DNA from 4 places in the Mesorhizobium sp. M0152 genome. Region 3 is predicted to be linked to each of the others. Evidence: predicted binding sites of a transcription regulator. Region 3 holds the regulator's gene; each other region holds the start of a gene.
The links. The regulator LexA, encoded in region 3, represses DNA repair genes until DNA is damaged. The targets are predictions, from matches to a motif close to TGTTCNNNNTGTGTTCNG.

Region 1: the regulator LexA is predicted to act here: its motif matches at 2,083-2,100, upstream of NKJ26_RS10705 (PA0069 family radical SAM protein).
Region 2: the regulator LexA is predicted to act here: its motif matches at 3,516-3,533, upstream of NKJ26_RS12810 (ImuA family protein).
Region 4: the regulator LexA is predicted to act here: its motif matches at 4,375-4,392, upstream of NKJ26_RS11720 (helicase-related protein).

The regions. Positions count from the first base shown of each region.
Region 1 is NZ_JAMYTH010000007.1:224,066-232,062, reverse strand. It holds gene moaB (molybdenum cofactor biosynthesis protein B) at 1-349, shown strand, start outside; gene NKJ26_RS10715 (hypothetical protein) at 379-1,353, opposite strand; gene NKJ26_RS10710 (glycosyltransferase) at 1,502-2,023, opposite strand; gene NKJ26_RS10705 (PA0069 family radical SAM protein) at 2,175-3,329, shown strand; gene rnhB (ribonuclease HII) at 3,459-4,154, shown strand; gene NKJ26_RS10695 (F0F1 ATP synthase subunit B) at 4,454-4,945, opposite strand; gene NKJ26_RS10690 (F0F1 ATP synthase subunit B) at 4,956-5,555, opposite strand; gene NKJ26_RS10685 (F0F1 ATP synthase subunit C) at 5,619-5,843, opposite strand; gene NKJ26_RS10680 (F0F1 ATP synthase subunit A) at 5,928-6,686, opposite strand; gene NKJ26_RS10675 (AtpZ/AtpI family protein) at 6,746-7,153, opposite strand; gene NKJ26_RS10670 (cell wall hydrolase) at 7,410-7,997, opposite strand, start outside.
Region 2 is NZ_JAMYTH010000010.1:12,891-20,887, reverse strand. It holds gene NKJ26_RS12820 (error-prone DNA polymerase) at 1-1,046, opposite strand, end outside; gene NKJ26_RS12815 (DUF6504 family protein) at 1,043-2,518, opposite strand; gene NKJ26_RS12810 (ImuA family protein) at 2,460-3,494, opposite strand; gene NKJ26_RS12805 (metallopeptidase family protein) at 3,675-4,097, shown strand; gene NKJ26_RS12800 (DUF1737 domain-containing protein) at 4,119-4,325, opposite strand; gene NKJ26_RS12795 (HpcH/HpaI aldolase/citrate lyase family protein) at 4,409-5,302, opposite strand; gene NKJ26_RS12790 (DUF4153 domain-containing protein) at 5,897-7,447, shown strand; gene NKJ26_RS12785 (response regulator) at 7,451-7,997, shown strand, end outside.
Region 3 is NZ_JAMYTH010000001.1:177,224-185,220, forward strand. It holds gene lpxB (lipid-A-disaccharide synthase) at 1-388, shown strand, start outside; gene gltA (citrate synthase) at 484-1,812, opposite strand; gene gltX (glutamate--tRNA ligase) at 1,996-3,420, opposite strand; gene NKJ26_RS00870 (ComEC/Rec2 family competence protein) at 3,522-5,987, shown strand; gene lexA (transcriptional repressor LexA) at 5,981-6,718, opposite strand; gene NKJ26_RS00880 (TetR/AcrR family transcriptional regulator) at 7,180-7,830, shown strand; gene kynU (kynureninase) at 7,963-7,997, shown strand, end outside.
Region 4 is NZ_JAMYTH010000008.1:188,267-196,263, forward strand. It holds gene fdxA (ferredoxin FdxA) at 1-143, opposite strand, end outside; gene NKJ26_RS11715 (RNA-binding S4 domain-containing protein) at 379-765, opposite strand; gene NKJ26_RS11720 (helicase-related protein) at 794-4,207, opposite strand; gene phbB (acetoacetyl-CoA reductase) at 4,918-5,643, opposite strand; gene NKJ26_RS11730 (acetyl-CoA C-acetyltransferase) at 5,770-6,954, opposite strand; gene phaR (polyhydroxyalkanoate synthesis repressor PhaR) at 7,257-7,865, shown strand; gene NKJ26_RS11740 (citrate/2-methylcitrate synthase) at 7,890-7,997, opposite strand, start outside.

The DNA.
Region 1 (7,997 bases), on a different contig from region 3:
CGCGGCGATCGATGTCGTCATCACCACCGGCGGCACCGGCTTCACCGGCCGCGACGTGACGCCGGAGGCGCTGGAGCCGATCTTCGAAAAGCGCATGGACGGCTTTTCGGAAGTGTTCCACCGCATCTCCTACGACAAGATCGGCACCTCGACGATCCAGAGCCGGGCGACCGGCGGCGTCGTCAACGCCACCTTCGTCTTCGTGCTGCCGGGCTCGCCCGGGGCCTGCAAGGACGCCTGGGACGGCATATTGAAGGCGCAGCTCGACTATCGCCATATGCCCTGCAATTTCGTCGAGATCATGCCGCGCCTAAACGAGCATCTGCGGCGCGGCAAATCGGCTCCGTAGCGCCGGTCTGCGTCCCCGGACGCAAGGTTTCAGCGGATGACCGGCTCGCCGTGAAAGCGTCGGCGCGAGGGGCGCGAAACACCGAAGCCGACTTCCATCATCAGCCGCGGCGTGCGCGCCGGCACGGTGCCCATGTGGAAGCCGAACGGATCCTCGACGAAGCCCAGCCCAGCCTCGCCGGTCAGCGTCACCGGGCTCTCATCGCCGTAGACGTTCAGCACATCCTCGGCTGGATGGCCGACGAGAAGCGTCAGTTGATGCTTGAGGCTGCGGCGCCTGTGGCTGCCCCTGACGTAGACATGCGGACCGGTGCCAGCATCGACAGGCATCAGGTAGAAGAAGAACTTCAGCATCCGCCAATCGTCGAGGTCGAAATGATATTTGCCGAGCGAGGCAAGGTTCTTGTCGGCGTCCGAGGCCGCACCGGTCGGAAAGCTCCACCAGACGCGCGTGGTGATGAGTTTCGCCTGGCCGCCGAGATAATGCGCGGCGATGTCGAGAAGCAGCGGATCGCGCTGTATGGCGAGTGCCGCCTGACAGTCGAGAACACGTTCGAAATAATGCCCGCTGAGCAGCGGCCGGCCAAAACGTTTTTCGGCTTCGGCATGCTCGTCCGGCATGAACTCGAGACGGCGGTCGAAATTGCCGAAGCAAGGCGTGCGCCGGGCAAAATTCGCGATCTCCTGATGGATTTCCGGCGGCAGGACCAAGCCTGAAAACAGACCGTCGGAGCGCAGCGCATCGACCGCCGCCTTGCGCTCGACGCCGGCGAACATCGTATCCCCCGCATTGTCGGCCGGACGGGCGCGTTTTGCGCCCAGCCAGTGCATCCGCCGCCCGGGCATGGTGCGGGCCAGGACGAACATCGGCAGCCAGGCGGGATTTTCGCGCAAATCCTTCAGGTAGGTCGGAATGCGAACGGCGATACGGCGCAGCAGGCTGCCATTGCGCGCAATTGCCTCGAGACTGGCGGTACCGGAGTTGTCGGGGGATGAAAGGTTCATAGGGTCCTCGGTTATGAGAGCGGCACCGATGGCGCATCGATGCCCACCGCTCGGCATGACCCAAACCCAAATTTCACCCGCCTGACTGAGACGCTAACCTCCCGTCAGATTTTGTGCAATGCACAACAGAGTGTGCAGTTGCAAAAAATCACTTCCGCGCGCCCTGTTTCGGTGGCGCCACCCAGATCTCGGCGTCGAGCCGCTTCGTCGCCAGGCCGCGCGCCAGCGCCTCGGCGCTGGCGGCGTTCTTCGACAGCGAGGCAGCCTGCCGCTTGCTGATCACCAGTCCATCGGCCAGGGCCCGGTTTCCGGAAAAGACCCGGGCCAGGAACGGCATGCGGCTGCCGCGCGCCCGCGAGAATCGCGCCGCCATGGTTTGCCTGGCGGTGTGGGCGATGACGGCGTCGATCCAGCCCTCCGCCAGCCGCGCGCCGGGCTCCAGGATGAGCAGCCAGTCGCCTTTGGCCTGCCGGATGCCGGCAGCGACGCCGCCACTCGCCACATAATGGCAGCCGGCATGCTCGGCGACGCGATGCGTCTGGTCGGTGGAACCGGCATCGCAGACGATGACCTCGCGCACCACGCCCTCCACCGCACCGCCGACCAGCGAGGCGAGCGTTCGGGCGAGAGCCTCCTCGTCATTGCGGGTTTCGATGAGAACACTGAGCATTGGTAGCCGAATAGCGGAAAGCCGTGCCGGACGCCAGTTTTTGCAAGGCAGCATTAAAAAGTTCTTGCTTTGTTCTCATCCATGAGATAGGATTATTTTCATGAACAGAGCAATCCGACACAACATGGACAGTCCCTGGGAGCGGGCGAAGATGGAACAGATCGTGCGCGCCGACATCGCGGCTTTCGGAGCAGGAAGAGCCGAGATGGCCAACGCGATGATCGAACAGAGCGGCGTGCGTATCCGTCCGGACCGCAACCGCGGCCGGTCGGCGGGCATCAATCCCTCCGGCCGGTTCGAGCCGGTCAGCCGGCATGTCTTCGACGATGGCTGGAATTCGCTGGAGGAGTTGCCGCCGTTCAAGACCGAGGTGCAGGTCGAGAAGCCGCGCACCATCATCACCCGCAACGAATCGCCCGACATTTCCTTCGATCGCTCGATCAATCCCTATCGCGGCTGCGAGCATGGCTGCGTCTATTGCTTCGCGCGTCCGACGCACTCGTTCATGGGCCTGTCGCCGGGCCTCGATTTCGAATCCAAGCTGTTCGCCAAGCCGGATGCCGCAAGGCTGCTCGACAAGGAATTGTCGAAGGACGGCTACCAGCCGCGCACCATCGCCATCGGCACCAACACCGACCCCTACCAGCCGATCGAGAAGCAATACCGGATCATGCGCGAGATCCTCGAAGTGCTGGAGGCGCGCGGCCATCCGGTCGGCATCGTCACCAAATCCGCTTTGGTGACGCGCGACATCGACATACTGTCGCGCATGGCCGAACGGGGGCTCGCCAAGGTGGCGCTGTCGGTGACGACGCTCGACCGCATGCTGGCGCGCACCATGGAGCCGCGCGCCTCGACGCCGACCAAGCGGCTGGAGGCGATCCGTCAGCTTTCGGATGCCGGCATTCCGGCTTCGGTGATGGTGGCGCCGATCATCCCTGGCCTGACCGATCAGGAGATGGAGCGCATCCTCGATTCGGCCCGTGCCGCCGGCGCGCGCGAGGCGGGTTATGTCGTGCTGCGCCTGCCGCTGGAGGTCAGCCCGATCTTCAAGGACTGGCTGCTGCGCCATTATCCGGACCGCTACCGTCACGTGATGTCGCTGATCCGCTCGATGCGCGATGGGAAGGACTACGATTCGGAATGGGGCAAGCGCATGAAGGGCGCCGGTCCCTACGCCTGGCAGATCGGCCGGCGCTTCGAGATCACCGCCAAGCGGCTCGGCCTCAATGCCGAGCGGCGCACGCTCAGGACCGACCAGTTCGTCGCGGCCGGAAAGGACCAGGAGCAGTTGATGCTGCTCTAAACTTGCCTTTCGCTTGTTGAATCCCGTCCGGCCTGCCCCGGCCTGCAGACGGTGCCCTCCCGGTCCGGCGCCCCACCCGACCCGGAGGGACTTGCGGAGAATCGGAGCCGATGCGAACCTCGCCGCAACATGGCTCGCGCGCGTTCTGATTCTCCGCCTCTCTTCGAAATCGTCGAGAAACCCGATTTCTCCTTCGAGACGAAGGCGATGGCCGAAGGCCTGTGGCCGGTGGCCGGGATGGACGAGGCCGGCCGTGGCCCGCTCGCCGGGCCGGTGGTCGCCGCGGCGGTGGTGCTCGACCCCTCCAACATCCCCGAAGGCCTAGACGATTCCAAGCGGCTCAGCCATTTGCAGCGCGAGGCGCTATTCCTGCGCATTCTCGGTTCAGCGCAGGGTGTTTCGATGGCGTCGATCAGCGCCGAAGGCATCGACGGCAGCAATATACTGAAGGCCAGCCTGGAGGCGATGCGCCGCGCCCTGGTCGGCTTGTCGGTTCAGCCGAAGCTCGCGCTCGCCGATGGCCGCGACGTGCCGCCCGGACTGCCTTGCGCCGGGCGCGCGCTGATCAGGGGCGATCAGCGCTCGCAGTCGATCGCGGCCGCCTCCATCGTGGCCAAGGTGATGCGCGACCGCATGATGTGCGGCTGCGGCAATCATCACGACCGCTATGGTTTCGAGGCCCACATGGGTTACGCCACTGTCCGGCATCGCACGGCGATCGAAGCACACGGGCCGGTCGCCCGGCTGCACCGCGTGTCGTTCGCACCGTTCAGGCTCGGCGGGACGGAAGTGGTGGAAGAAGAGAGCTTCGACGGGCTCGATTGAGCTGAGAAGATTGGCGAAAGCGGCGATGACAGCCGATCTCCCCCCTCGTGGGGGAGATGTCCGGTCCACCCTCCGTAGCTGCAGCGCAGCTGCTGCGGAGGACGGGCAGGACAGAGGGGGGCGCCGCGCGTGAAGCGCCGACATCCTTTTTTGCCGGATAAGAGGTTGCGCCTGGACGTACCGACCCCCTCTGTCGCCTTCGGCGACATCTCCCCCTCGAGGGGGGAGATCATCCCAGCCGAAACAAAAAAGGCCGCCAGGTTTCCCGGGCGGCCTTTTCAATTCCTGACGCGATCGGCTCAGTTGAGCTTTGCCTTCACGTCCGCGAGCGAAGCCTTGAACAACTCCGCTCCGGCCTTGGCGTCGATCTTGCCGGCGAGCAGCGTGCGTGCCGCTTCGACGGCGATGTCGACGGCGCTGGCGCGCACTTCGCCGATCGCCTCGCGCTCGGCCTGACCGATCTTCTGCTCGGCAAGCGCGGTGCGCCTGGCGACGTAGTCCTCGGTCTTCTTGTGCGCTTCGGCGGCGAGCAGTTCGGCCTCGCGCTTGGCGGCCGCGACAATGTCGGCGGCCTCCTGCTCTGCTTCCTTGCGCTTGCGCTGGTAATGGCCGAGCAGTTGCTGGGCCTCTTCACGCAGCTTGCGCGCTTCGTCGAGTTCGTTGCTGATCCTGGCGGCGCGGGCGTCGAGCGCCTTCGCGATCATGCGGGGCACCTTGATGTAGACGGCGACGCCCAGGAAGATGACCAGGGCAATCGTTGCCCAGAGCGTTGCTAGAGATGTGGCGTCCATGATGCGCTCCTCACCGGGCCACGGATTTGACCGCGGCCGCGATCTCGGCCTTGCTGGCCTTGCCGCCGACCAGTGCCTCGACGATCGCCGAGGCGGTGTCTTCGGCGATGCCGCCGACTTCCTTCATGGCGTTGGCCTTGATGGAAGCAATACGCGCTTCGGCCGCGCCAAGCTTTTCATCGAGCGCGGCCTCGACCTTCTTGCGCGCGGTCTCGGCTTCGGCCTTGGCCGCATCGTTGGCCAGCTGGCCGATCGAATTGGCATTGGTCTTGGCCTCCGCCAGTTCCTGCTCGTAGGCAGCAACGGCGGCGTCGGCCTCGCCCTTCAACTTGGCTGCCTGGTCGAGGTCCTGGCTGATGCGATCGTTGCGGACGTCGATGATGCCGCCGACGCGCGGCATCACGACCCGTTTCAGGAAGAGGTAGAACAGCCCGAAAGTGATCGCCAGCCACAGAAGCTGCGACGGGAAGGTCGCAGGATCGAACGGCGGAAACGTGCCGTGCGCTTCGGCAGGCACGCTGGTGCCGGAATGCGTTTCGCCTTCCGTCGCAGCGTGGCTGGTGTCGGCTGATGGCGCGGACTCTTGCGCGAAGGCAGATGTCACGAACATGGACTATTCCCTGATATCAGGCCCACCGCTTTCGCGGCCGGCCTGTCCAATCAACGCAGAGGTTCAGCCGAACAGGGCCAGAAGCGCGATGAGAAGCGAGAAGATGCCAAGAGCTTCGGTCACGGCGAAGCCGAAGATCAGACGGCCGAACTGGCCATCGGCGGCCGACGGGTTGCGCAGCGCGCCCGAGAGGTAGCTGCCGAAGATGTTGCCGAGGCCAATGCCCGCGCCGCCCATGCCCAGGCAAGCGATACCAGCGCCGATGTACTTTGCTGCTTCTGCGTCCATTTGTTCAACTCCTTTGGATCTGAAATTCCGTTGTTATTCCATTCCGGCGGCAAGGTTGGAAACTCTTGGGCCGGAAATTTTCGATCAGTGCCCGGGATGCAGGGCGTCGTTGAGATACATACAGGTCAGCACGGCAAAGACGTAGGCCTGCAGGAAGGCGACCAGCAGTTCAAGCGCCGTCAGCGCCACGGCCATGGCCAGCGGCAGCACCGAGCCCGCCACGCCAACCGCGCCGAGCGCGGAGAGGCTGACGACGAACCCAGAGAACACTTTCAGCGTGATGTGGCCGGCCAGCATGTTGGCGAACAGACGAACCGAGAGGCTGACGGGGCGCGACACGAAGGAGATGACCTCGATCAGCACCACCAGCGGCAGCAGGAACACCGGCACGCCATGCGGGACGAACAGTTTCAGGAAGCCGAACCCATGCTTCATGAAGCCGTAGACGACGACGGTGGCGATCACCAGGGCAGCGAGGCCGAAAGTGACGATGATGTGGCTGGTGACGGTGAAGAAATAGGGGAACAGGCCGAGCAGGTTGGCGACCAGTACGAACATGAACAGCGAGAACACGAAGGGGAAGAACTTCATGCCCTGGGTTCCGGCGGCATCGCGCAACATGTTGCCGACGAACTCGTAGGCCATTTCGGAGACCGACTGGAGCCGGCCGGGAACAAGGCTGCGGCTCGACGTGGTCAGGAACAGGAACGCCGCCGCGACGACCACGGTGGCGACCATGAACAGCGCCGAATTGGTGAATGACAGGTCATAGCCGCCGATCTCGATCGGTATCAGCTTGTTGATATGGAACTGGTGGATCGGATCGACCTTGTCAGCTGCCACTTTCAATCCCCGTCAATGCCGCGTGCGGCCTCGTTACCATTGCCGCACATGAAGGGCGGTCATTTCGTGTCGTCCTGGTCACGGCGCGATCTGTCGCCCTGCCCGAATTCAGCAACAACGCCCGCCGAACGCATGACATTGAGCACGCCGGCGCCAAACCCGAGCAGCAGAAACACGATCAGACCCCATGGCGATGTCCCCGCCAGCCGGTCGATGATCCAGCCGATGCCGGCACCCACCACTACTCCGGCGATAAACTCGCTGGAGAGTTTGAGCGCCTGGCCATATCCGGCCACACTGCCCGCTTTCGCGTCGTCTTTCCCCTCGAGCCGGTTCGGCAGCCTTGTCGCAAGCGATGCTTCAAGTTCACGCCGACGTCGCTCAAGATCGTCGTCGCGGATGCCGGTTTCATGCTGATTGCCGCGGCCGGTTTCTCCGGTTCCGCCTGGCCCATTCTTTTCGGCCATCGCAACCCCCCTGCCCGGTCAGACCGTCACCGTCCGTCCGCTTCTAAAGTCGCCGGCAACATAGTTAGAGGGTTTGCGCCCGTCAAGCCACGGGCGGAAGTTCATACTCATGTATTTTAGTGAATGAAATCAGCGGATTAGAGAGGTGCGACATCGTGCCCGCCGCGATGACGGGGGTGCGTCGCGCGAATCCCCCGGACAATGGCTCCTCGATCGGCCGCAGGACCGCGCGAAAAGATCGCGGGCGTGCGGGCACTCAGCTCCAGCCGCCGCCGTACGTGCGGTAGAAGATGTGCAGGCCGATCTTGGTCATCTTCTGCATCGTGCGCGCCCAGCCGGGATGGACATATTGGGCGTAGTAATGGGTCGACGACCCGACCTCCGGGATGAAGATCTTGCCGGCGCTGACGGCCATGGCGATGTCCTGCGCGGTCTTGTAGGCGACAGGGCTGTCGATGCGCTTCTTCCTGCCGTCGCAGGCGAACGAGAACTGGCAGCGATTGAACCAGTTGTCGTTCTGGTAGACGACGCCGCAGATCGAGTTCGGATAGGATGGATTGCGGACGCGGTTGAGGATGACCTGGGCGACGGCGGCCTGGCCGCGCAAGGATTCGCTCCTCGCCTCGAAATAGATGCCGTTGGCCAGGCACTTTTGCTCGGGCTGGGAAAAGACGCTTGCCGGCAACGGGGTCTGGATCCACGAATGATCGCCCTTGGCCATCGGCGGGATGAAGCGGCCATCATTCGGCTGCTCATCCTGCAGGAGCGCTTCGAAAGGCGAGGCCTTGGCATAGTCGGGCGCGGACTGCGCATAGGCGGTCGCCAGCACGTCCGGATGGTCGTT
Region 2 (7,997 bases), on a different contig from region 3:
TTGGCGGCCGACCCACGGCCTTGGCAGAGAATGTCCTGGCTGCGGGCGAACTTGACGATGTCGTAGACGGTCAGGAAATAGCGGGCGTAGTTGAGGCGCTCGATCAGAGCGAGCTCTTCCTCGATGCGCTTCGTCACGGATTCGGGGACACCGGCCGGATAGCGGTTGACCGCTCCTTCCCTTGCCAATCTTGCCAGTTCGGCCTGCGGCCCGAGGCCGGATTCCGTCGGCTCATCGGGATAATTGTACTGGAGATCGCTGAGCGAGAAGGTCAACTCTTCCCCGAAACGCAGCGTCTCGGCCAACGCCTGCGGATGCCGGCGGAACAGGCGCGCCATTTCCAGGGGCGGCTTCAGGTGGCGTTCGGCATTGGCGGCCAGCTGCAACCCGACCTCGGCGACGGGCGTGTTGAGGCGGATCGCGGTCAGCACGTCCTGCAACGGACGCCGTTCGGCCGTGTGGTAGAGGACGTCGTTGGTCGCCATCAGCGGGATGCCGGCACTCTCGGCCATCGCCGCCGCCTGCTCGACCCGGAAACGGTCATTGCCGGCATAATCGGGCGAGATGCCAAGGCGCAGGCTCCTGCCGAAGCGGTCCTTGAGATCGCGAAGCAGGTCGAGGACATCTTCCGCGCCCGCCGTCAGGTTGGGCAGGACCGCCAACGACATCAGGTCTCCCCATTCGAAGAGGTCGCCGCGCTGAAGAAGCGTGGCGCCCTTCTCGGTTTCAACGCGCAGATTGGCTTGGGTGAGCATGCGGCACAGATGTCCCCAACCCTTGCGGTCCTGGGGATAGGCGAGGATGTCGGGTGTGCCGTCGCAGAAAACCAGCCGGCACCCGGGATGATAGGAGAGTTTTTCGACCTTGGCCTGCTGCCAGGCGCGTACCACGCCCGCCACCGTGTTGCGGTCGGCGAGCCCGATCGCTGAAAAGCCCAGAAGCTTGGCCGCGACCACCAGCTCCTCCGGCTTGGAGGCGCCGCGCAGGAAGGAGAAATTCGACTGGATGCCGAATTCGGCATAGGGAATGACGGCCAGCGCGTTCATGCGAAAACCCCATGCAGGAACCAGCGCGGCGGCAGCTGCGAACCGCCGTAAAGGCCTTGCCGGTAAAGCCAGTAGCGGCGGCCGTCGGCATCCTCGATGCGGAAATAATCGCGCGTCGATGCCGCTTCGTCGCTTGGCGCCTCGCGCCACCATTCGGCGGCGATGCGCTCCGGCCCTTCGGCACGCGTCACCCGGTAGAGCGCGCGCCGCCAACGGAAGTTCAGCGGCGGCCCCTCAGGCATTTCGGTGACCGGCACCTCGATGGGTTCGGGCGAGCGGAAAAGCCGGATCGGCCGCTCCGGCGGGAAGATAGTCGTGGGTGCCTGTATCCTGTCCGGCTTTTTCGGCGGCGTGGTGCGGCGCGGGGCTTCGGTGAAGGGGATCGTGACGACGGCGCGTTCCGGCAGATGGCTTTCGACGACGACCGGCCTGAGAACCGCGCCCTCGCCGAGCCGGGCGCGGATGCGGTCGGCGAACAGCGCGATATCGGCGCCGTCGTCGGTCACCTCGCCGGCAAGGTCGGCCTGCTGCATGTCGAAGGCGGCGGCCGACAGCACCGAAAGCCGTACCAGGTCGAAGCCGTAGCCGGCATCGATATCCTGTTCGAGCGCGGCCAGCCGTTCATGAAACAGCTTCTGGATCAGCATGGGTTCGCGCATCGGCCGCGAGGTGCCAAGCGCGATGCGGCTGACGGCGCCGTCGACGCGGAAGAGCAGCAGCGCCAGCGTCCTGGCACCTTCGCCGCGACGCTCGAGGTCGGTCTTCAATGTCGCCGCTAGCATGCCCACCAGCCGCTCGATATCCTCGGTCAGGGTGACGGGCTCGGCCAAATGGCGTTCGACCGAAAGCGGCGCGACGGGAAGGCGCGGCGACACCGCTTCGTCGAGATGGCCAAGCGCCTGGTCGAGGCGCAAAAGCAGCGAGGCGCCGAAGCGGCGGGCGAGTGGCGCGCGCGGCGCCGCCATAACGGCGCCCGCCGTACGCAGGCCGACGCTTTCCAGGCTGGTGCGGATCGCTGGTTCGATGCGCAACGCGGCCAGCGGCAAGGGTGCGAGCAGCGCTTCCTCCTCGCCGCTATCGACGATGCGGTCACCGGAGAAGCGTGCCGCCGCCCAGGCCGCGCCCGGTGTCGCGGCAAGCCCGGCGCGGACATCGAAACCCTGATGGAAGAAGCGCGACAGGATGTCGTCCAGCATGGCGCGCTCACCACCGAAAAGATGGGTGCAGCCGGTGACGTCGAGAAACAGGCCGTCGGTTGCGTCCAGCGCCACCAGCGGCGTGTAGCGGTCGCACCAGTCGGCAAGGCCTTCGAGAAGGCGGCGGTCGGCCTCCGGATCGGCTTCGGCGACGTCGATCGACGGATGCATGGCGCGCGCATCGGCAATGCCCATGTCGCGCTTCAGGTGCAGCGCCTCAGCCCGCTCGTCGAGGGCTGAAATGCGCTGCGCGTTCCCTTGGCGGTGGCTGATCACCAGCGGAAGATGATCCGACGGCCGGGAACGCCAGGATCGCCCCAGACGCTGCCGCAGGAGCCTTTCCACTGCCAGATAGGGAAACCACAGGGACAGGATTCTCTGCCCATTCTTTCTGGGCGCGTTCCCTCCGTCCTTCCTCGTCCCTTCTTTCGTCGAATGCGCGTTCATCGGGGTTCCACTCCAGTGTGAATTGTCCGGGCAGGGCCGTGCGGCTCTTGCCGATGGTGATGGTAAAGGCCGGGCGGCCGATCGAGCCGGCAAGCGGCCCGGCGACCGTGTCGCGCGGCACTGCCGGCGCCGACGCGACGATGAGGCGGACGGGCGCCGCCGTCGGTTCGGGCTCGGATGCCTGCCGCAACAGGAACACCGGCCGGCCGGCCGCCTGCGCACGGGCATGCAGCCGGCGCGTCGCGGTCAGGTCCAGCCGCTGCGGATTGCCGCGGATTTCAAGGATGACGGCGGCAAGCGCCGTCATGCGGGCGGCCTCCTCGGCGATCCACAGGGCATCGACAAGTTTTGGCGCTTCGGAGAACAGCAATTGCTCCGGCTGGATGCCGAACGAGGCATGAAGCCCTTTTGCGTAGGGAAAGCCCGCCTCCCGGAAAATCTCCGTGGTGCCGATCCACAGCACCGGCAGTCCTTGTGCCTGCCTGAGGATCAGGCTGGTGAGCGACAGCGCGAAACCGGCGACGGCTCCGGCGTCGCGGGTTTGCGTGCCATGGATTTCGCTCAAGGCGGCTTTCGGCAAACCACCGCTCAGGGCGGCATCGAGCCGCTCGACGCCGCTGGGCAGGAACGCATCCGGCAAGGCCGCCGCCACGCCGCGCCGGACGATTGTGACATCGCTGTTGGCATCGGCATCAGGGTTCGCGCCGGCCGGCACCTGCAGGCGCTCGGGCAGCGTTCCCTCGATTTTCGCGATCTGGCGGCGCAGGGCAAAAACAGTCTCCCGCGCCACGGCGGTCATCGCCATGACGGTCAGCTTCCACTCAATTGTTCCTGTTATGTTCCCTATAGATTCCAGAGGGCGCCGGAAGAGTCAAGCAGAGTCCTGAAGAATTTATTCCTGTTGGCGTGCAGGCTGCGGGTGCATCAGCCGCGTCATTTGCCGAGTCCGGCCTGAAAGCCTATATGCCGGATCAAAGGACACCGCATGGCCCGCATCTACAAAACACGCACCTGGCACGACGAGCTTTCGCCTTCGATGGAGGAAATGGAGTTCCTGGCGCTGGAGGCCTACGCCCATCTGCCGGAGGATTTTCGCAAGCTGACCGGCGAGATCGTCATTCAGATCGCCGAATTCCCGACCGACGAAATCATGGACGATCTGTCGCTGGAAACGCCGTTTGACCTGCTCGGCCTATTCGAGGGGCGCGGCATTGCCGAGCGCTGGAACCCGCAGACCGGCGAAGGCCCGAACCGCATCACGCTCTATCGCCGCGCCATGCTCGACTACTGGGCCGAAAACGAAGAGACGCTGGGCGACATCGTTACCCATGTGCTGATCCACGAGATCGGGCATCATTTCGGCCTGTCGGACGATGATATGGAGAAGATCGAAGAGGCGGTGGAATAAGGTCCTAAGCTTCAGCGAAAGCTACCAATCGCTAAGCTTGGTATCCGGCCCGTATTCCTGACCCTCGACATCCTTGACCACCGCCTGGCCGCAGCGCATGGACTTGGCTTTCTTGTCATAGGCATAGGTCGGCGAGCCGAACAGGTGCCAGCCCTTGTTCAGCGCCGCCGTCACCTTGTGGCAGAAGCTGGCATCGTCCTGGGCGGTCAGAAAGCGGTAGAGTTTCATTTTTCAGTCCCTGTCGTGAAGAACGAGCGGCCTTGGGTCGAGCATGATCTGTTCCGAAAACCGATTGCCGTTTTCATGCTCAATCATTGGCCGATGGCGGCCGCCTTCGCCAGCAGTTTTTCGGCCTGCACCAGATGCAGCCGCTCGACCATCCTGCCATTCAGCGCAAGCACAGCTTTGCCGCTGTTCTCCGGAAGCGCAAAGGCGTCTTTCACCAGGCGCGCCTCGGCCACCGCCTCCGCCGATGGCGCGAAGGCGCGGTTGGCGGCTTCGATCTGGGCCGGATGGATAAGGGTCTTGCCGTCGAAGCCCATGGCGGCGGCTTCCGTGCATTCGCGGGCGAAAGCATCGAGGTCGCGGAAATCGTTGGAGACGCCGTCGAGCATGTCGATACCGCCGGCCCGCGCGGCCAGCACCATCTGCATCAGCCACGGCACGATATAGCGGCGGTCGGGCGTCGCCAGCACGCCGGTGTCCTTGACCAGATCGTTCGTTCCGGCAACGAAACAAGCCAATCTGGATGCTGGGTCGCGACCAAGTTCGGCAATGGCGCCGATGTTGAGCAGCGCCTTGGGCGTCTCGATCATCGCCCACAATTTCACGCTGTCCGGAGCAAAATTATCATCGAGCACATCGCCGGCCTCGAGCAGGTCGCGCGGCGTGTCGACCTTGGGCAAAAGAATGCCGTCCGGCTCGCAGTTGGCGGCGGCCAGCAAGTCGGCGGCGCCCCATTCGCTGGCCATCGCGTTGACACGCACGATCATCTCGCAACCGCGGCTAATGTGGCTGGCAACTGGACGGGCGGCGAAAATCCCCGCCAGCTTTTCGCGGGCGGCGATCTTGTCGGCCGGGGTGACGGCATCCTCGAGGTCGATGACGATCACGTCGCAGGAAAGCTGCGCGATCTTGGCCAGCGCCTTGTCGCTGGAGGCTGGGATATAGAGCACCGAGCGGCGCGGGCGGTAGGTATCGGTCATATCGGATCTATGCCGCCTGTGGCGGGTGGAGGCAAGCGTGCGGGAGGGGAGAGGAAAAGCGCGGGCTCGCCAACGTTGGTGCCCTTCCTCTCCCTCCGGAGGGGGGAGAGGTGGCGCTGCAAAGCAGCGACGGAGTGGGGGAAGCCATTCGCCCAACGCGCAGCCGCCGCAAGACAGACACAAACCCGGCGAGCAAGAAAACTCCAGGCAAGCGGCAATCAGTCGATGAACGGTCGACCCCCACTCCGTCTCGGCTTCGCCGAGCCACCTCTCCCCCGATCGACGGGGGAGAGGAACCTGAACTGGAATGAAGCCTCGATCCTTCCCCCACAAGTGGGGAGATCGGCAGCTTTGGTCTTTGCACGAAAACTGCACAGGCTTGCGGAAAACCTCCTCGGATCCGCCGCATCGCTTCCCTGCCCGCCTGCGAGACAGGCGGCATGCAAAAGCGAGCAAAACACCGTCCCTGCCTTGCCGGCTGCGCGGCGAAAGCTGGTGGCTGATCGATCCGCCGCCAGCGAAACCCGCGATCTCAGCCATTGCCGGCAAGCGCCCGCCGATCATCCGGTTGCAAGCCACGGGGAAGACCAGGTCATGACATCCTTGTTCACCGCCCCGCCGAGCTATTGCAGCCGCCTCGGTTCCGCCGTGCTGCTGGCAGCACTTGCGGATTTTCTGTTCTACGGCCAGCCCGTCGGCATCACGGTTTTCCTGTTCGCCATGCTGATTGCCGCCGCGGTCGTGGCTGTGCATCCAGCAGCCTTCAGCGACGGCAGGCTCTGGACCAAGCCCCTTGCGCTGCTTGTTGCATTGCTGCCGCTTGCCGAGACTGTAAGCGCCTTGTCGGTGTCAACAGCGCTTGTTGCCATGATCGTCTTCGCGCTTTCGCTCGGCGGGCGGTTGCGACACCGCACTGCCGGCATTGCCGGCCAGATCGCGCTTTTCCTGCTGGCGATGCCGTTCCGGTTCGCCGCCGATTTCATCCGCTGGCGCAAGACGGCGCGCCGGTTCAGCCGGCGCCGCGTCCGGCTGGCGGCGATCGCCGTCTGGGCGATGCCGTTGACATTGGGCGCCGTCTTCCTGGCGCTGTTCGGCGCCGCCAATCCGGTCATCGATTATTGGTTGTCGCTGATCGACCTGCTGAAGCTGCTCGATCTCATCCAGCTCGCGCGGCTTGCCTTCTGGCTTTTCGTGCTCGTCGGCGTCTGGGCGTTTCTGCGGCCACGCTTGCCGCGCCTGTTCCGCCGTATCCCGCGTGCGCCGACGGCGATCGCTATCAGCGCTCGATCAAAGGCGACCGTCACCACGATCGAGGACATCCTGTTCGGCAAACCCGCCATCCTTCGCGCGCTTGTTATCTTCAATACGTTGTTTGCGCTGCAGACCGCGCTCGATGCCACCTACCTCTGGGGCGGAGTCACTCTTCCCAACGGGCTGACCTATGCCGCCTATGCGCATCGCGGCGCCTATCCCTTGATCGTCACCGCCCTGCTTGCCGCCGGCTTCGTGCTGTCGGCGCTGCGGCCCGAAAGTGCGGCATCAGCCGATCCGCTCATCCGCCGGCTGGTCTATGCCTGGGTCGCGCAGAACATCATGCTCGTCATCTCGTCGATCCTGCGGCTCGATCTCTATATCGGCATCTATTCCCTGACCTATCTGCGCGTCGCCGCTTTCGTCTGGATGGGGCTGGTGGCGGCCGGGCTTGCCCTGATCATCGCCCGCATCGCACTTCGCAAATCCAATGAGTGGCTGTTGTCCGCCAATCTTCTGACGTTTTCGGTGACGCTTTATGCCTGCTGCTTCATGAACTTCGCCGCGCTGATCGCCAATTACAATGTCGACCATTCCCTCGAAATGACCGGCCAGGGCATTCCCCTCGACGCCTGGTATCTGCGCTCGCTTGGCCCGGGCGCGTTTCCGGCTCTCGATCGCTTCCTCGGTCATCAGGGGAGGACGGCTGCCGCCGACGATCCGGCCTTCCGTCAACTCGCAGGCCTGCGTAGCAGCGACGAAGGCCGGTATCGCGCCATCCAGGAAAACTGGCGCGCCTGGAGCTTTCGCGACCGGCGGCTCAAGCGCACTCTCGACACCAAGGGGCCGCTCGTGGTTCCTCAGCATATCGAACCTTACGGGCCGGGCCGCTGATCCATGCCGCATCACATCCTTGTCGCCGACGATGATCCGCATATCCGCGAAGTGATCTGCTTTGCGCTGGAAAAGGCCGGCATGAGCACGGCTGCCGTTCCCGATGGCGCTGCCGCTCTGCGGGCGATCGAACGGCGCACGCCCGACCTTGTCGTGCTCGACATCGGCATGCCGGAGATGGACGGGCTGGAGGTCTGCCGGCGGTTGCGCCACACATCCGACGTGCCGGTGCTGTTCCTGTCCGCGCGAGATGAAGAAATCGACCGCATCCTCGGGCTCGAAATGGGCGGCGATGACTATGTGACGAAACCGTTCAGCCCGCGCGAGCTGGTCGCCCGCGTCAATGTCATCCTGCGGCGCGCCCGCCCAATGCGGCCGGAACAGGCCGCCGACAAGCAGTTCGCGCAGGGAAAACTCGCCTTGGCGCCGGCCAGCCATGCCGCCAGTTTCGACGGCAGGCCACTTGCGCTGACGGGGATAGAATTCTCGATCCTGAAGGGGTTTCTGGCGCGCCCGACCCATGTGCTCGACCGCGACGCGGTGATGGCCA
Region 3 (7,997 bases):
ATGGCAGGCTTTCGGCAAGGCCGATGCCGCGCTGATCGCATCCGGGACGGTATCGCTGGAACTGGCGCTGGCTGGCGTGCCGATGGTTTCCTGCTACAGGCTCGATCCCGTCGCCCGCGTCGTGGCGCCTTATCTGCTGTCCGTCTGGTCCGCGCTGCTGCCCAATCTGATCGCGGACCGTGCGCTGGTTCCTGAATTCTACAACGAGTATGTCAAGCCGAACAATCTGGCCCGCCAGCTGGAGGCATTGTGGGCCGACAGCGGCATGCGCGCCTGGCAGAAAAGCGGATTTGCCGAGATCAGGCGTCGCATGGCGACGGACAAGCCGTCCGGCGAGATCGCGGCGCAGGTGTTGATCCGGTACGTCAAGAGGGCGAATAGCGAGTAGCGAGTAGCGAGTAGGAAGAATGTGGCCTCGATCGACTCCCTCGCAACTCCCTATTCGCTATTCGCTATTTCCTACTCGCTATTTACGCGTCTCATTCACCGCTTGGCGATCGGCACGTAGTCGCGCTCCGGCGCTCCGGTGTAGAGCTGGCGCGGGCGGCCGATCTTCTGGCGCGGATCCTCGATCATTTCCTTCCACTGCGCGATCCAGCCGACGGTGCGGGCGACCGCGAACAGCACGGTGAACATGGTGGTGGGGAAGCCCAGCGCCTTCAGCGTGATGCCGGAATAGAAGTCGACGTTCGGATAGAGCTTCTTTTCGATGAAATAGGGATCGGTCAGCGCGATCTTTTCCAGTTCCATGGCGATGTCGAGCAGCGGATCGTCCTTGATGCCGAGCTCGCCCAGCACTTCGTGCGCCGTCTTCTGCATGATCTTGGCGCGCGGATCGTAGTTCTTGTAGACGCGGTGGCCGAAGCCCATGAGCCGGAACGGATCGTTCTTGTCCTTGGCGCGGGCGATGAACTCCGGGATGTGATCGACATGGCCGATCTCGCCCAGCATGTTGAGTGCCGCTTCATTGGCGCCGCCGTGGGCTGGGCCCCACAGGCAAGCGATGCCGGCAGCGATGCAGGCGAACGGGTTGGCGCCCGACGAACCGGCGAGGCGAACGGTCGAGGTCGAGGCGTTCTGCTCGTGGTCGGCATGCAGGATGAAGATGCGCTCCATGGCGCGCGCCAGCACCGGGTTGATCTTGTATTCCTCGCACGGCACGGCGAAGCACATATGCAGGAAGTTTGCCGCGAAGTTCAGCTCGTTCTTCGGGTAAATGAAGGGCTGGCCGATATGGTATTTGTAAGCCATGGCCGCGATGGTCGGCATCTTGGCTATCAGCCGCATGGAGGCCACCATGCGTTGGTACGGATCGGAAATATCAGTGGAGTCGTGATAGAAGGCCGACAGCGCGCCGACCACGCCGCACATCACCGCCATCGGGTGCGCGTCACGGCGGAAGCCGGTGAAAAAGCGCGACATCTGCTCGTGCACCATGGTGTGGCGTGTCACGCGGTAATCGAAATCATCCTTCTGCGCCTTGGTCGGCAATTCGCCGTACAGCAGGAGATAGCAGACCTCGAGGAAGTCGCCGTGTTCGGCCAGCTGGTCGATCGGATAGCCGCGGTGCAGGAGAATGCCGGCATCGCCGTCGATGAAGGTGATCTCGGACTCGCAGCTCGCGGTCGAGGTGAAGCCGGGATCGTATGTGAAGGCGCCAGTGGTGGTGTAGAGCGTGGCGATGTCGATGACATCGGGCCCGACAGAGCCGCTTCGCACCTTGAATTCATGAGTCTTGCCGCCGAATTCCAGCTTTGCCGTGGCCTCTTGGTTTTTGCCGCCAAATTCCAGTTTTGTCGCAGCTTCGGTCATTGCAAACTCCTTTTTGTTTCCTCATGCCGGCAAAGGCAAATTGTGCAAGCGACACGTCGAAATCACCGCAATGCCGCTTATTCGCCACCGCATTTTAGGAGGTGCGTGCCAGATTGGGCCAAGGCCTAATGTTGCACTGCGAAACCCGCCTTTCAATGCCAATCTTCTTGGTCCAGTTTGCTCCTAATCGATTTGATCTTCTATGCGCGCGAGGCTTTCCTCGCGCCCGAGGACGGCAAGCACGTCAAATACGCCCGGCGAAGTGCTCTTGCCGGTCAGGGCGGCGCGCAAAGGCTGGGCCACGGCGCCCAGTTTGTAGCCGCCGGCCACTGCGTAGTCACGGATGGCGGCCTCAGCCGCTGCGGCGGTCCAGTTGCCTGACAGTGCGTTCAAAGCTTCGTGAGCGCCGCGCAGGATCTTGCGGGCATCGGCGTTGAGCAAAAGCGCCGCCTTGTCGTCGATTGGCAGCGGCCGCGCCGCAAACAGGAAGGCTGCGCCGTCGACGAGCTCGACCAGCGTCTTGGCGCGCTCCTTCAGGCCCGGCATTGCGGCCAGCAGCTGCGCCTTGTTGCGGTCGTCGAGGCGCGCGGCCATCGCCGGACCGCCTTCGAGATAGGGCAGGGTGGCGATGAAGATGTCGAACAGCTCGGCATCATCCATGCGGCGCATATGGACGCCGTTCAACGCCTCCAGCTTGGCGAAGTCAAAGCGGGCCGCGCCCTTGTTGACGTCGCCGATATCGAACCAGGAGATCATGTCCTTGATCGACATGATCTCGTCGTCGCCATGGCTCCAGCCAAGGCGCGCCAGGTAGTTGAGCAACGCCTCCGGCAGATAGCCCATGGCGCGATAGGCCTCGACGCCGAGCGCGCCGTGCCGCTTCGACAACTTGGCGCCGTCGGCACCATGGATCAGCGGAATATGCGACATCGAAGGCACGTCCCAGCCCATGGCGTCGTAGATGACCGTCTGGCGAGCGGCATTGGTCAGGTGGTCGTCGCCCCGGATGATATGCGTGACGCCCATGTCGTGGTCGTCGACGACGACGGCATGCATGTAGGTCGGGTTGCCGTCCGAGCGCAGGATGATGAAGTCGTCGAGATCCTTGTTGGGAAAGCGTACCTCGCCCTGGACGCGGTCGTGCACCACCGTCTCGCCTTCCGTGGGCGCCTTGATGCGAATTGCGCCCTTGGCGCCGGCAGGCGCTTCCGACGGATCGCGGTCGCGCCAGCGGCCATCATAGCGCGGCGGCAGGCCCTTGGCCCGCGCTGCCTCGCGCATCGCCTCCAGCTCGGCGGGCGTCGCATAGCAATAATAGGCCTTGCCCATGCGCACCAGCTCCTCGGCCACTTCGCGATGGCGCGGCGCGCGCTCGAACTGTGACACAGGCTCGCCGTCCCAGCTAAGGCCAAGCCAGGAAAGCCCGTCGAGAATGGCCGTGGTCGCAGCCTCGGTCGAACGCTCCCTGTCGGTGTCCTCGATGCGCAGCAGCATCGTGCCGCCGGTGTGCTTCGCGTACAGCCAGTTGAACAGCGCCGTGCGCGCGCCTCCAATGTGGAGGTAGCCGGTGGGCGAAGGGGCAAAACGGGTGACGACCTTGTCGGACATGGAGCTCTCGGAAACCATCTGAAGCGGGGTGCGGTGCGCGGGCTTTCGCGCGTTGCGCGTTCATGTAGCATAGGGTGTCGAGGGCGCAAGGGGCAGACCCGATGGCTGGACGAGGCTGGAGCTCGGATCAGGGCGAGGATGCTGTTGCCGGCGTCAGCGAACGGTCCCTGTTTGCAACGCCCCAGCCTGTTCCGCTGCCGTCGTTATCGCCGCTCGTGCAGGCTCCCGGCAGGCAACCGTTGCCGGTGGATATCCCAGCGCCAATTCCGCCCACGGACGCCGGAAGGATTGTGCGCGTGCGCCGGCGGATCGGCCGGGTTTCACTGCCGCGCCTGCGCCGCGACATTGCAACGGCGGCGGCTCTGGAACTCGACCGCGGCATAGGTTTCCTATTGGTGCCGGTCTGTCTGGCGAGCGGAGCAATCGGCTATTTTTCGCTCGCGGCGGAGCCTGACCTTGCGAAACTTGTGGCGCTGGTCATGCTGACGGGGCTCCTAGCTCTGGTCTCGCGTTCCTGGCCCAAAACTCACCTGTGCCTCATGGCGGCGTTCCTGTGCGCGGCTGGCTTGCTTGCCGCGAAGGTCGAGACGTGGCGGACCGCGACCCGGATGCTGGGCTCCGAAATCTCGACGCAAGTGACAGGCCGTGTCGTTTCGGTCGACCGGATGGAGACTGGCCGCATCCGATTGACCATCGACGTGATGTCGACCGCCCGGCCGATACTGCGCTATGCGCCGGAGCGCGTCCGGCTGTCGGCACGCAAGATACCGGCCGAACTGACCGCCGGTTCCCTGGTCACCGGCTATGCCAAGCTGCTTCCGCCGACAGGCCCGGTGCGGCCGGACAGCTACGACTTCTCCTTCGACAGCTATTTCGCGGGCATCGGCGGCAGCGGGTTCTTTCTCGGCAATCCAAAAATCGTCGCCACAGGTGACGATGGCATGCCGCTGTCGGCCCGCCTTTCCTCGGCGGTGGAAACCGCCCGCGAAGGCATCGCCGATCACATCAGGGACATTGTCGGCGGTGCCGAAGGCGAGATCGCCGCGGCGCTGATCGTCGGCGTGCGCGCCGGCATTCCTGACGAAATCAACGAAGCGATGCGCCGTACTGGCATCTATCACATCATCTCCATTTCCGGACTGCACATGGCGCTGGTCGCAGGCACCATCATGGGCCTGCTGCGCGGCGTCTTTGCCCTGTTCCCGGATTTTTCAGCGCGTCGGCCGGTCAAGAAATACGCCGCCGTGGCGGCACTTTGCTCGATTGCCGCCTATCTTGTCATCTCGGGCGTCGTCGTTGCCGCCGAGCGCAGCTTCATCATGCTGGCGGTGATGCTGATCGCGGTGCTGTTCGATCGGGCGGCGCTGACCATGCGCAACCTGGCGATCTCGGCGATCGCCGTCATCGTGGTGTCGCCGCATGAAGTGGTCGGCCCGAGTTTCCAGATGTCTTTCGCCGCGACCGCCGCGCTGGTCGGCGCCTATGCCGGCTGGGCGGATCACCGTGCGGGAAAGACCAGACCGCCACCGCCGAAGCGATCCCTGCCGGGTTTCCTGACGCGAAAACTCCTGCTGGCGACCGGCGGACTTGCCATGACGTCGATCATCGCCGGCGGCGCCACGGCACTTTTCGCCATCTGGCATTTTCAGCGCGTGTCGCCGCTCAGCCTGTTCGCCAATCTGGCCATCATGCCGATCGTGACGCTCGTGATGTTCCTGGCCGTTGCCAGTGCACTGTTGATGCCGTTCGGGCTGGATGGGCCGTCCCTTTACCTGATGGGCAAGGGGTTGACTGTCATGATCGCCATATCAAGCTGGATTTCCGAGCGTTCGCCGGTCGATGCCGTCGGGCTGATTTCGCAGCAGTCGGTGCTGTTGGTGACCATTGCCCTCGTCATCGCGACAATGGCAACGACATGGCTGCGGCTTGGAGCACTTCCATTCGCGCTCGCCGGTCTGTTGATCGTCGGCGATACGCGCACGCCGGATGTGCTGATCTCGGAGGATGCGCGGCTGGTCGCACTGCCGATCGGCGGCGGCGAACTTGCGGTCAGTCGGGCACGCCCGAACGAATTCACCGTCGACAACTGGAAACGCGCCCTGACATCCGAAACCATCGTCGTGCCGGAAATCTTCACCGAAGGAGACGGCGAATTCGACATCGCCGATTCCATCGGGCTGCCGCCGGGATCACCTTTCTATTGCATATCAGGCGTCTGTCTCGCCAGGCACTCATCGGGTGCAATCATAGCGCATGTCGAAGACCGCAAGGATGCGTGGAAAGCCTGCGGTTTCGCCGACCTGATCGTCATCAATGATGCAACGGCATATGACCCCTGTCACAACCCGCTGGTGCTTGTCGTCACCAAGCGGCAACTCGCCCGCAAAGGCAGTGCGGCCGTCTTCTTCGACCGCCAATCGGCGATCGCACCAGCGACAATCAGCTTCGCCGTGGACAGCCCATACCGGCCTTGGCACACGCAACGCAAATTTTCACGCGAGGCGAGGGGGCTGCCGCCCTACAACAAACCCGACAAGCCAGCGGTAAAACCGCAGCCGCCTCAATAGCGTCTGATCAGCCCGACCAGCTTGCCTTGCACCTTGACCCTGTCTGGCCCGAAAATGCGCGTTTCATAGGCGGGATTGGCTGCCTCGAGAGCAATCGAAGCTCCCTTGCGGCGGAACCGTTTCAGCGTCGCTTCTTCTTCATCCACCAGCGCTACGATGATTTCGCCAGGGCTGGCCGTGTCGGCGTTGCGGATGATGACGGTATCGCCGTCGAAGATGCCGGCCTCGATCATCGAGTCGCCCTTGACCTCGAGCGCATAGTGTTCGCCACCCATGATCATGTCAGGCGGCACCGAGATCGAATGCGTCTGATGCTGTATGGCATCGATCGGCACACCGGCGGCGATACGGCCCATCACCGGGATCGATACCGCGGAAACCGCATCGTCGTCATTGCCAGCCGATGACATCCGCGATTGCGCCGGTTTGATCTGGCGGCCGAGGCTGCCTTGCCCAAGACTGCCCTGGATGACGCTTGGCGAGAATTTTTTTGCCGCATTGAGGCCCGGCGCGATCGAATCCGGCAGCCGCAGCACTTCCAGCGCCCGCGCCCGGTTGGGCAGCCGGCGAATAAAGCCGCGCTCCTCCAGCGCCGTGATCAGCCGATGGATACCGGACTTGGAAGCGAGATCGAGCGCTTCCTTCATCTCGTCGAAGGAGGGCGGAATGCCGCTTTCCTTGAGTCGTTCATGGATGAACATCAGCAGTTCATGTTGCTTGCGTGTCAGCATGGCGGCCCCCAAGACATTGAACAACGGGTTTGAATCAGAATCAGAAAAACAAACCCAGAACAAACACTATCTGTTCCAGTTGTGTTCCGCAACTGTTTAAAGTTTAATGAATTTGTTAAGGCTGCGGAAACGAAGTAGCCGCTCGCAACCGGCATCCCAAAGGCGCGGTCCTCCGTCGACGCGCGCTCGGGCCCATTGAAATTGTTTCGGTTAATGGCCCGTGGACCGATCGATCTCACTTTTGGCATAATCCCGCAAGCTGTGTTGCCGACAAATGCCGGGTGCGTTTCGGCGGGTCGAAAAACCTCCGTCGCTCGTGAACGAAACGAAGCCAAAATGCCAACTGCATGCCAGAAAGCGGCCGGGCACCGTAGGACGCGAAGGGCCGCCTTTTTGCTCGTTGCTTCCCGCTCGCTTGACGAAACCGTATAGGAGTATACGGTTTGCGCGGAGGAACATGAATGATCACGCCGAAGCAGGCAGCGCGCCGCGCACGGATAGAGCATGCCGCCTATGCGGTGCTCCGGGAAACCGGCTACAAAAGCGCGTCCCTGCTTGCCATCGCCAAGCGGGCATCGGCGTCGAACGAAACCCTCTACAACTGGTACGGCAACAAGCAGGTGCTGTTTCGATCCCTGATCGAAGCCAATGCGGGAGAGGCAAGGAAGCTGCTGGAGGACGCCCTTCACCAGGCTCGCGATCCCCTCGAAACCCTGGGCTTGCTAGGGCCGGTCTTGCTGACCCTGGTGACGGGCGACAAGGCGGTGGCGCTCAATCGTGCCGCAGCGGGCGACGTCAACGATACAGGCACGCTTGGCCAATCGATCGCGCAATTCGGCCGCAACACCATAATGCCGCTTGTTGGCGACCTGCTTCGAACCGCAAGTCGGGACGGCCTGATCGCCTGTGACGATCCTGCCGAAGCTGCCGACATCTATGTCCGTCTCTTGATCGGCGATCTTCAGGTTCGTCGGATTGTCGGGGTCCTGGAGGAACTGCCTGCGCCGGAAATCGAGCAAAGATCGAACAGGGCGCTCACCCTGTTCTTGCGCCTCTATGCGCCCGACAAGGGCGGCCGGTCTTCGCCAAACGCGGACAGGAGTACACGATGATGATCGCGGTTCCCTACCTGTCCGCCCTTCTGTCGCGCCTGCTGAGGAGCTTGGTTGCGACCTGACGCCTGATTTCAACCAGCCCTTGCCCCGGCCGCAGGCGCACTCTTTTCAACGAGGAACATCGTGACCATGAGCAAAATTCCCGATCTGGCAGCGATCGAGGC
Region 4 (7,997 bases), on a different contig from region 3:
GGCTCGCAGACACCGCAGTCGATGCACTCGTCGGGGTGGATGACGAGCATGTTCTCGCCTTCATAGAAACAGTCGACCGGACAGACCTCGATGCAGTCCATATATTTGCATTTGATGCAATTGTCGGTCACGACATAGGTCATCGGTAGGCTCCGGGACGTCCCAGTTTTGTTGGCTTTTTCCGTGAGGTAACGCCTTTGGCCGCTGCTTGCAAGGGCAGCCATTCCCGGCGGCGTCGGCGTTCCGGAATGGAATTCCAGACGGCTGGCGCAATCGAGACCCGACCCCTCCCGGGGAGCGTCTTTTTGCCGGGCTCGCTTTGACTCAGGCGTGCCCCTTGTTTCAAAAATATCATACGCATTTCGCGCGCGGCAAGCATCAGTCCTCGCCAAGCAGGCGATCGGTCTGTCGGCGCTCTCTTTTGGTCGGGCGGCCGCTGCCGGCCTCACGCAGAGCCGGAAGCGCATCGGGAACGGCTTCGCCCTTCGGCGCGGGCGGCGGCGATATATCCTCATAAAGGGTACGCGCTTCCTCGGCCGGACCGCGCCGGGCGCCGGGGTTCAGCACTTTCCAGACGAAGATGCGCCGCTCGAGCGTGATGGTCAGCACGTCACCCGGCTTGACCAGATCGGAGGCCTGCGCTGCTTTGTCGCGATTGATGCGAACGCGGCCGGCGACCACCAGTTTCGCCGCCAGCGAGCGTGATTTCACAGCGCGCGAGAAGAACAGCCATTTGTCGATGCGCTGGCGGTCTGTCGCGGCCATTGGGGCGACCATCGAAGCCGAGCCGGGGCTACTTCTTCAACTGGTCGCGCAAGGCGGCGAGCTTGGCGAAGGGCGAGTCGGGATCGAAGCGCACCGGACGCTCCTCACGCGGCTTTGGCTGGAAGGCAGGCTTTCCGCTGCCCTTTTGTCGATCGGGGCCGCCGGCCTTGCCTTCCGGTCTGCCGCCCTTCCAGTCGGGCCGGCCTTCGCGGCGGTCGGGACGCTCGCCTTGCGGACGGCCGTCACGCCGCTGCTCGCCTTCGCCCTGTGGCTTGGGCTTGAATTTCGAGCGATCGAAGCGCGGCTTGCCGGCGCCGTCGCGCCTTGCCTCATGGACTGGGCGTTCTCCAGGTGCCGCCGCTGGTACGCCAGCGGCATCGGCCGGTGCATTGCTGCGGCCGCGCGCCTGTCCGTTGCGCGGACGATTGCCGCGGCCTTCGTGATGGCGCGGACGCTGCTCGAAACGGCCCTGACGCCACAACAGGATCGGCTTGGGCGCTTCGGCCTCTGGTGCGGGTTCGCCGGGTTCAGCCTCCCCCTCGTGAGGAGCGTCGGCGCCGTCACCCCCACCCGCGCCGCTTTGCGTCGCGACCTCCTCCATCGAGGAGGAGGTGAGCGCGTCGGCGCTTTCGGTGACAGTGGCGTCAGCGACGGCCCCTGCAACGAGTGGAACCTCCTGCGGGGTCTCCGCCGGAGCTTCGGGCTGTTCTTCCACGACAGGCTGTGCCGCTGCTTCCAAGATGGGTTCGGTGGGCACTTCAGCTGAAGCATCGACAGTGGTTGTCTCATTCGGCTCCGCTTCTGCGGGGACAGCCGGTTCCGGCTCCGAAGCTTCGACCGACGCCTCCGCGGCTCCATCGGTCGCCGCGGTTTCCGCCGCCTTGGCCTGCTCGGCGCGTGCGGCTTCTTCCGCCGCGAGCTTAGCCGCCGCAGCTTCGCGCGCGGCATTGTCCTGCGCTTCAAGCCGCGCCTTCACTTCGGCCGGCGGCTTCGGCTCGGCTCGATAGCCCAAGCCTTTCAGGATCTCTTCCATGTCGTCGGCGGTGGCGCCGAGGATCGACATCATCGGCGGTGTCACCATGAAGGACTGGCCGTCATAGGCGCCGTCCGGACGCTGGCCGAGGCCAGGCTTCCAGTTGGTGGCCGGACGGATCAGGTCCGCCAGTCTTTCCAGAATGTCGACACGCACGGCGCGGCGGCCGAGATTGCGATATCCGGCAAGCTTGTAGAATGTCTTGTCGAAGGTCGGGTCGATGACCACCGATGTGCGGCCGGAGGCCAGCGCATGAACGACGTCGCCGAAGCCCGGTCTGTCCTTGCCGTCGTTCTTCAACGCCCACAGCAAGGTCACCAATCCGGCGGGTGCCGGCTTGATCAGCGCCGGCACGAAGACATGGTAGGCGCCGAAGCGCACGCCGAGCCGGCGAAGCGCGGCGCGGCCTTCCTGGTCGAGCGATTTCATCTCCTCGGCGATGTCGCGGCGGTTGATGAGGCCGAAATTCTCGACCAGCTGGAAGGCGATGCCGCGGGCAATGCCGGAAATCTGCTCGGCATTCCTGAGATCGACCAGCGGCTTCAGCAGGGTTTCGACCTGGAAATTGACGAAACGTTCGGCGCGTGCCGCGACTTTATCGCGCGCCGGGCCGGTGAGCTGTTCGTCGGCCAGCAGCACCAGGCGCGGCTTCAGCGCGTCTTCGCCGGAAACCAGCGTGCCTATCGGTGCGCCGATCCAGCGCAGCGTGCCGTCCGAGCCGAGCGCGAGGTCGCCGTTGGCGCAGGCGCCGAAGCGTTCGGCGCGGGCCTCGAATTCGGCGGCGAGCGCCTTTTGCGCGGCGGTGCGCACGGCCTTTGCGTCTTCGCCGCCGGCGGTCTGGTCGGCGGTGAAGCGGAACCCTTGCAGTTCGCCGACATGATGGCCTTCGACGAGGACGGTTCCGGTAGGACTGATTTCGGCTTCAGGCATGGTATTTTCTCTAAGGCGCCGCATGAGGACGGAAGTCCTGCGGTCTACGAAGCGTTTCGTCAACCGCTCATGCAGCGCATCCGACAATCTGTCTTCGATTTCGCGCGTCTTTTCCCGCCAGTGTGCCTGATCGGCCAGCCAGCCGGGCCGGTTCGACACGAATGTCCAGGTGCGGATCTGGGCGATGCGGTGCGACAGCGTGTCGATATCGCCCTCCGTTGTATCAGCGCGGCGCACCTGCTCGGCCATGTAATTCTCATCGACATGGCCATGCCGGGCAAGGTCCTGGTAGATCGACGCAATGAGGTCGGCGTGCTGGGCCGGCGCGATCCTGCGGTAGTCGGGCAAGGCGCAGGCCTCCCACAACAGCGCCACGCGTTTGGCGTCGGTGGCAAGCGCGCGGATGTCCTCGTCACGCGACAGGTGCTCAAGCGCCTGTGCATCGACCGCCGGCAGCGCGCGCGTCAGCCCCTCGACCGGCGCGTTGGTCTCGATCGAGCGCTTCAGCGCGTCGAGGCTGGCGAAATCGAAACGGGCGGTGCGCCACTGCAGCACCTTCACCGGATCGAAATCGTGGCTCTCGATCTTCTTGACCAGTTCCTCGTCCAACGGATCGACCTGTCCAGTGACGCCAAAGGTGCCGTCGCGCAAATGGCGTCCGGCGCGCCCGGCGATCTGGCCGAGCTCGGCCGCGGTCAGATTGCGATACTGGTAGCCGTCGAACTTGCGGTTCTGGGCAAAGGCGACGTGGTCGAGATCCAGGTTGAGGCCCATGCCGATCGCGTCGGTGGCGACGAGATAGTCGACATCGCCGGACTGGAACAAAGCCACCTGGGCGTTGCGGGTGCGCGGCGAGAGTGCGCCGAGCACGACGGCGGCGCCGCCCTGCTGGCGGCGGATCAGTTCGGCGATGGCATAGACTTCGTCGGCGGAGAAGGCGACGATCGCCGTTCGCCGCGGCAGGCGGGTCAGCTTCTTGGATCCGGCATAGGCGAGATGCGACAGCCTTGGCCGCGTCACTACAGAGATGCCTCTCAGCAGGCGCTGCAAAATGCCGTGCATGGTGGCGGCACCGAGCAGCAGCGTTTCCTGGCGGCCGCGCAGATGCAGGATGCGGTCGGTGAAGATATGGCCGCGCTCGAGGTCGCCAGCCAGTTGCACCTCGTCGATGGCGACGAAAGCGGCGTCGGTCTCGCGCGGCATAGCCTCGACGGTGCAGACCGAATATCTGGCGCCCGCCGGCTGGATCTTCTCCTCGCCGGTGATCAGCGCAACCTTGTGGGCCCCGACTTTCTCGCAGACGCGGGTATAGACCTCCCGGGCGAGCAACCTGAGCGGCAGGCCGATGATGCCGCTCTCATGCGCCACCATGCGCTCGATGGCGAGGTGGGTCTTGCCGGTGTTGGTCGGCCCGAGAACGGCGGTCACGTCGCGACCGGTCAGGATCAGCGGCTCGGTGTGTTTCGGCTGGATGTTCATTGACCTGGAAATAGGGCTTTCTGGTCTCTCGTTGTCGGGAGCGCGCCCTGGGTGGCGCGTATGACAGGCGACACATAGGGATTTCGGGCGCGAAGCGAAAGCGGAATGTTCCGGCAGGGCTCAGAAGGCGTCCGTGTCAAGTTCCCGATTGGGTGCCGATTAACAGTTGGAACGAGTCTGGAACGAATCGGCGACGAATCAGTGACTCGCCGAGATTCAGGTTTTGTTCACGGCTATATGTGGATTTGGCGGGCACGAGTCTCACCACATGCTGAATCGTCGAACTGGCCCGTTTCATGCTTGGCGAGCCCTGTCGTTAACTTTTGCCGATAAGCGATCGCGGCGGCTTGGGCGTGCCGAACCAACATTATGAAATTGTTGATCTTTCCTAATCCGCGTTAAGGAATTTGTGGGCGATTCCGGCCGCTGTCGTTAACGTTGCGCTCAAAGCCGGAACGAAATGGCGACGAATCGGGATGGCCGGAATATTCCCGATCTGTTCACCCCAACATCTTGTGTTTCGAACAGCTTATCCACCGAGAATCCACAGGATTGCAAACAAGTTTCGCACAGGCGGCGCGGCCGCCATTAACCTTTGCGTGCCGGATTGGATCATCGCATGGCGGCGCGGCCTCCAGGCGACCTAGCCGCCATGAAAACGGAACCTGTTTTTCCCGCCCGTTTGTCGCTTTGCGTTGCCGGAGCATTGCTCAGGCGAAATACTGGCCGCCATTGGCCGTAATGGTCGAGCCGGTGATGAAGCCGGCATCCTCGGACGCAAGAAAGACGACGCAACGCGCGATCTCTTCCGGCTCGCCGAGCCGGCCGATGGGAATCTGCGGGATGATGCGCTCGTTGAGCACCTTCTCGTCGATCGCCTTGACCATTTCGGTGGCGATGTAACCAGGGCAGATGACGTTGACGGTAATGCCGGCGCGAGCGCCTTCCTGCGCGAGCGCCTTCGAAAACCCGATGTCGCCGGCCTTGGCGGCGGAGTAGTTGACCTGGCCGGCCTGGCCCTTCTGGCCGTTGATCGAGGAAATGGTGATGACGCGGCCGAACTTGCGGTCGCGCATGCCGCTCCACAGCGGATGCGTCATGTTGAAGACGCCCGAGAGATTGGTGTCGATAACCTCCTTCCACTGCTCGCGCGTGATCTTGTGGAACATGGCGTCGCGGGTGATGCCAGCATTGTTGACCAGCACCGAGATGGGACCAAGATCGGCCTCGACCTGCTTGATGCCGGCGGCGCAGGCATCGTAGTCGGCGACCGACCATTTGTAGACCGGGATGCCGGTCTCGGCCTTGAATTTCGCCGCCGCCTCGTCGTTGCCCGCGTAGTTCGCGGCAACCGCATAGCCGACGCTCTTCAGCGCCATCGAGATCGCCGCGCCGATCCCGCGCGATCCGCCTGTGACGATTGCAACCTTGGTCATATGTCCTCCCTTGGGTCGGAGGAGCGAATAGGGAGTAGCGAATAGCGAGTAGGGATTTGATGTCCCGCCGCGCTGACGCCATTCTTCCCCTATTCGCTACTCCCTATTCGCTATTCACTTCTTCTTTTAGAGCGCTTCGACGCACATGGCGACGCCCATGCCGCCGCCGATGCAGAGTGTGGCGAGGCCTTTCTTGGCGCCTCGGCGGCGCATCTCGTGGATCAGCGTGTTGAAGATACGGGCACCCGAAGCGCCGATCGGATGGCCGATGGCGATGGCGCCGCCATTGACGTTGACGATCGAGGGATCCCAGCCCATGTCCTTGTTGACGGCGCAGGCCTGCGCGGCAAAGGCCTCGTTGGCCTCGACCAGATCGAGATCGCCGACCGACCAGCCGGCCTTGGCCAGCGCCTTGCGCGAGGCGGGGATCGGGCCGGTGCCCATTATCTGCGGATCGACGCCGGCGGTCGCCCAGGAGACGATGCGCGCCAGAGGCGTGATGCCGCGTCGGGCCGCTTCCGCCTCGCTCATCAGCAGCGCGCCGGCGGCGCCGTCATTGATGCCGGAAGCGTTGGCGGCGGTCACGGTACCGTCCTTGTCGAAGGCCGGCTTCAGCTTGTTCATGGCGTCGATCGTGGCGCCATGACGGATGTATTCGTCCTGGTCGACGATGGTGTCGCCCTTCTTGCCCTTGATGGTGAAGGCAACGATCTCGTCCTTGAACTTGCCGGCCTTCTGCGCGGCCTCGGCCTTGTTCTGCGAAGCCAGCGCGAACTGGTCCTGATCGTCGCGTGTGATCTGGAATTGGCGGGCGACGTTTTCGGCCGTGTTGCCCATGTGATAGCCATTGAAGGCATCCCACAGACCGTCCTTGATCATGGTGTCGATCATCTTGTAGTCGCCCATCTTGACCCCGGCGCGCAGGTGCTGGGCATGCGGCGAAAGCGACATCGATTCCTGGCCGCCGGCGACGATCACCTTGGCATCGCCGGTGGCGATCTGCTGCATGCCGAGAGCAATGGCGCGCAGGCCCGAGCCGCAAACCTGGTTGAGGCCCCATGCGGTGGTCTCCTTGGGCAGGCCGGCGATGATCGATGCCTGGCGGGCCGGGTTCTGGCCTTGGGCCGCGGTCAGCACCTGACCAAGGATTACTTCGTCCACTTCAGCCGGCTCGACACCGGCGCGCGACAGAAGTTCCCGCACGACGACAGCACCGAGTTCATGCGCCGGGGTGGCGGCAAAGGCGCCGTTGAAAGACCCGACGGCCGTGCGCGCGGCACTGGCAATGACGATGGCGTTGGCAGAGGACATTTTCTTCTCCGGACTTCGAATTGTCGTGTTTTGGACGTTGTTGGCGACTTTTCTTGCCGTTTCCACGGTTCAAGTCAAACCGGAAATCGGCATGGCGCCCATGCCCCGCAAGCGGGTCTCGCATCGCCTTGTCAGGAACCGTGCCACTGCTGCGCAGCATATTGCCCCGGCCATGCAGCGATAAATAATCCCGCACTGCACAAACTGCTTGGAATTATGACGCTTTTGCGCATATCCTTCGAAAAAGGCGCAATCGTTACCGGCTGCTTACTCAGGCACGCCGGTGTCCGGGGAGGATGCAGATGGCCGCAAAAGACGATCCGATCATTATCAAGAAATATGCCAATCGCCGCCTCTACAATACGGGCACCAGCACGTATGTGACGCTCGAGGATCTTGCCGAGATGGTCAAGAAGGGCGAGGAGTTCACGGTCCAGGACGCCAAGACCGGTGACGACATCACGCATCCGGTGTTGACCCAGATCATTTTCGAACTGGAGAACAAGGATGGGCAGAACATGCTGCCGATCCCGTTCCTGCGCCAACTGATCGCCTTCTACGGCGACCAGATGCAGATGATCGTGCCGAGCTTCCTCGAACAGTCGATGATCGCCTTCTCCAAGGAACAGGAGCGGTTCCGCGAGCAGATGAAGGGTGCCATCGGCAAGTCGCCGCTCGACATGATGAAGATGACGACGCCGATCAAGGCGCTGGAGGAGCAGACGCGCCGCAACATGGAAATGTTCCAGAACGCGATGCGGCTATTCACGCCGTTCCCGCCAGCAGGTCCGGCGCCGGCCGCACCCGCGGCCGAACCGGCCAGGAAGGAAACGCCGGAAAAGCCCGACGATCTTCAGGAACTGAAGAACCAGATCGCCGCCATGCAGCGCAAGCTCGATACGATGTCGTGAGCGCGTAGCGCTTTTCTCCCGATCCTACGGCAACAATCCCTCATAGCGGCCGCGCGGCCTGATGCTGCCGCCGCTCACCGCCTGTTCGACCATGTGGGCGGCCCAGCCAACGCTGCGTCCAAGCGCGAACAA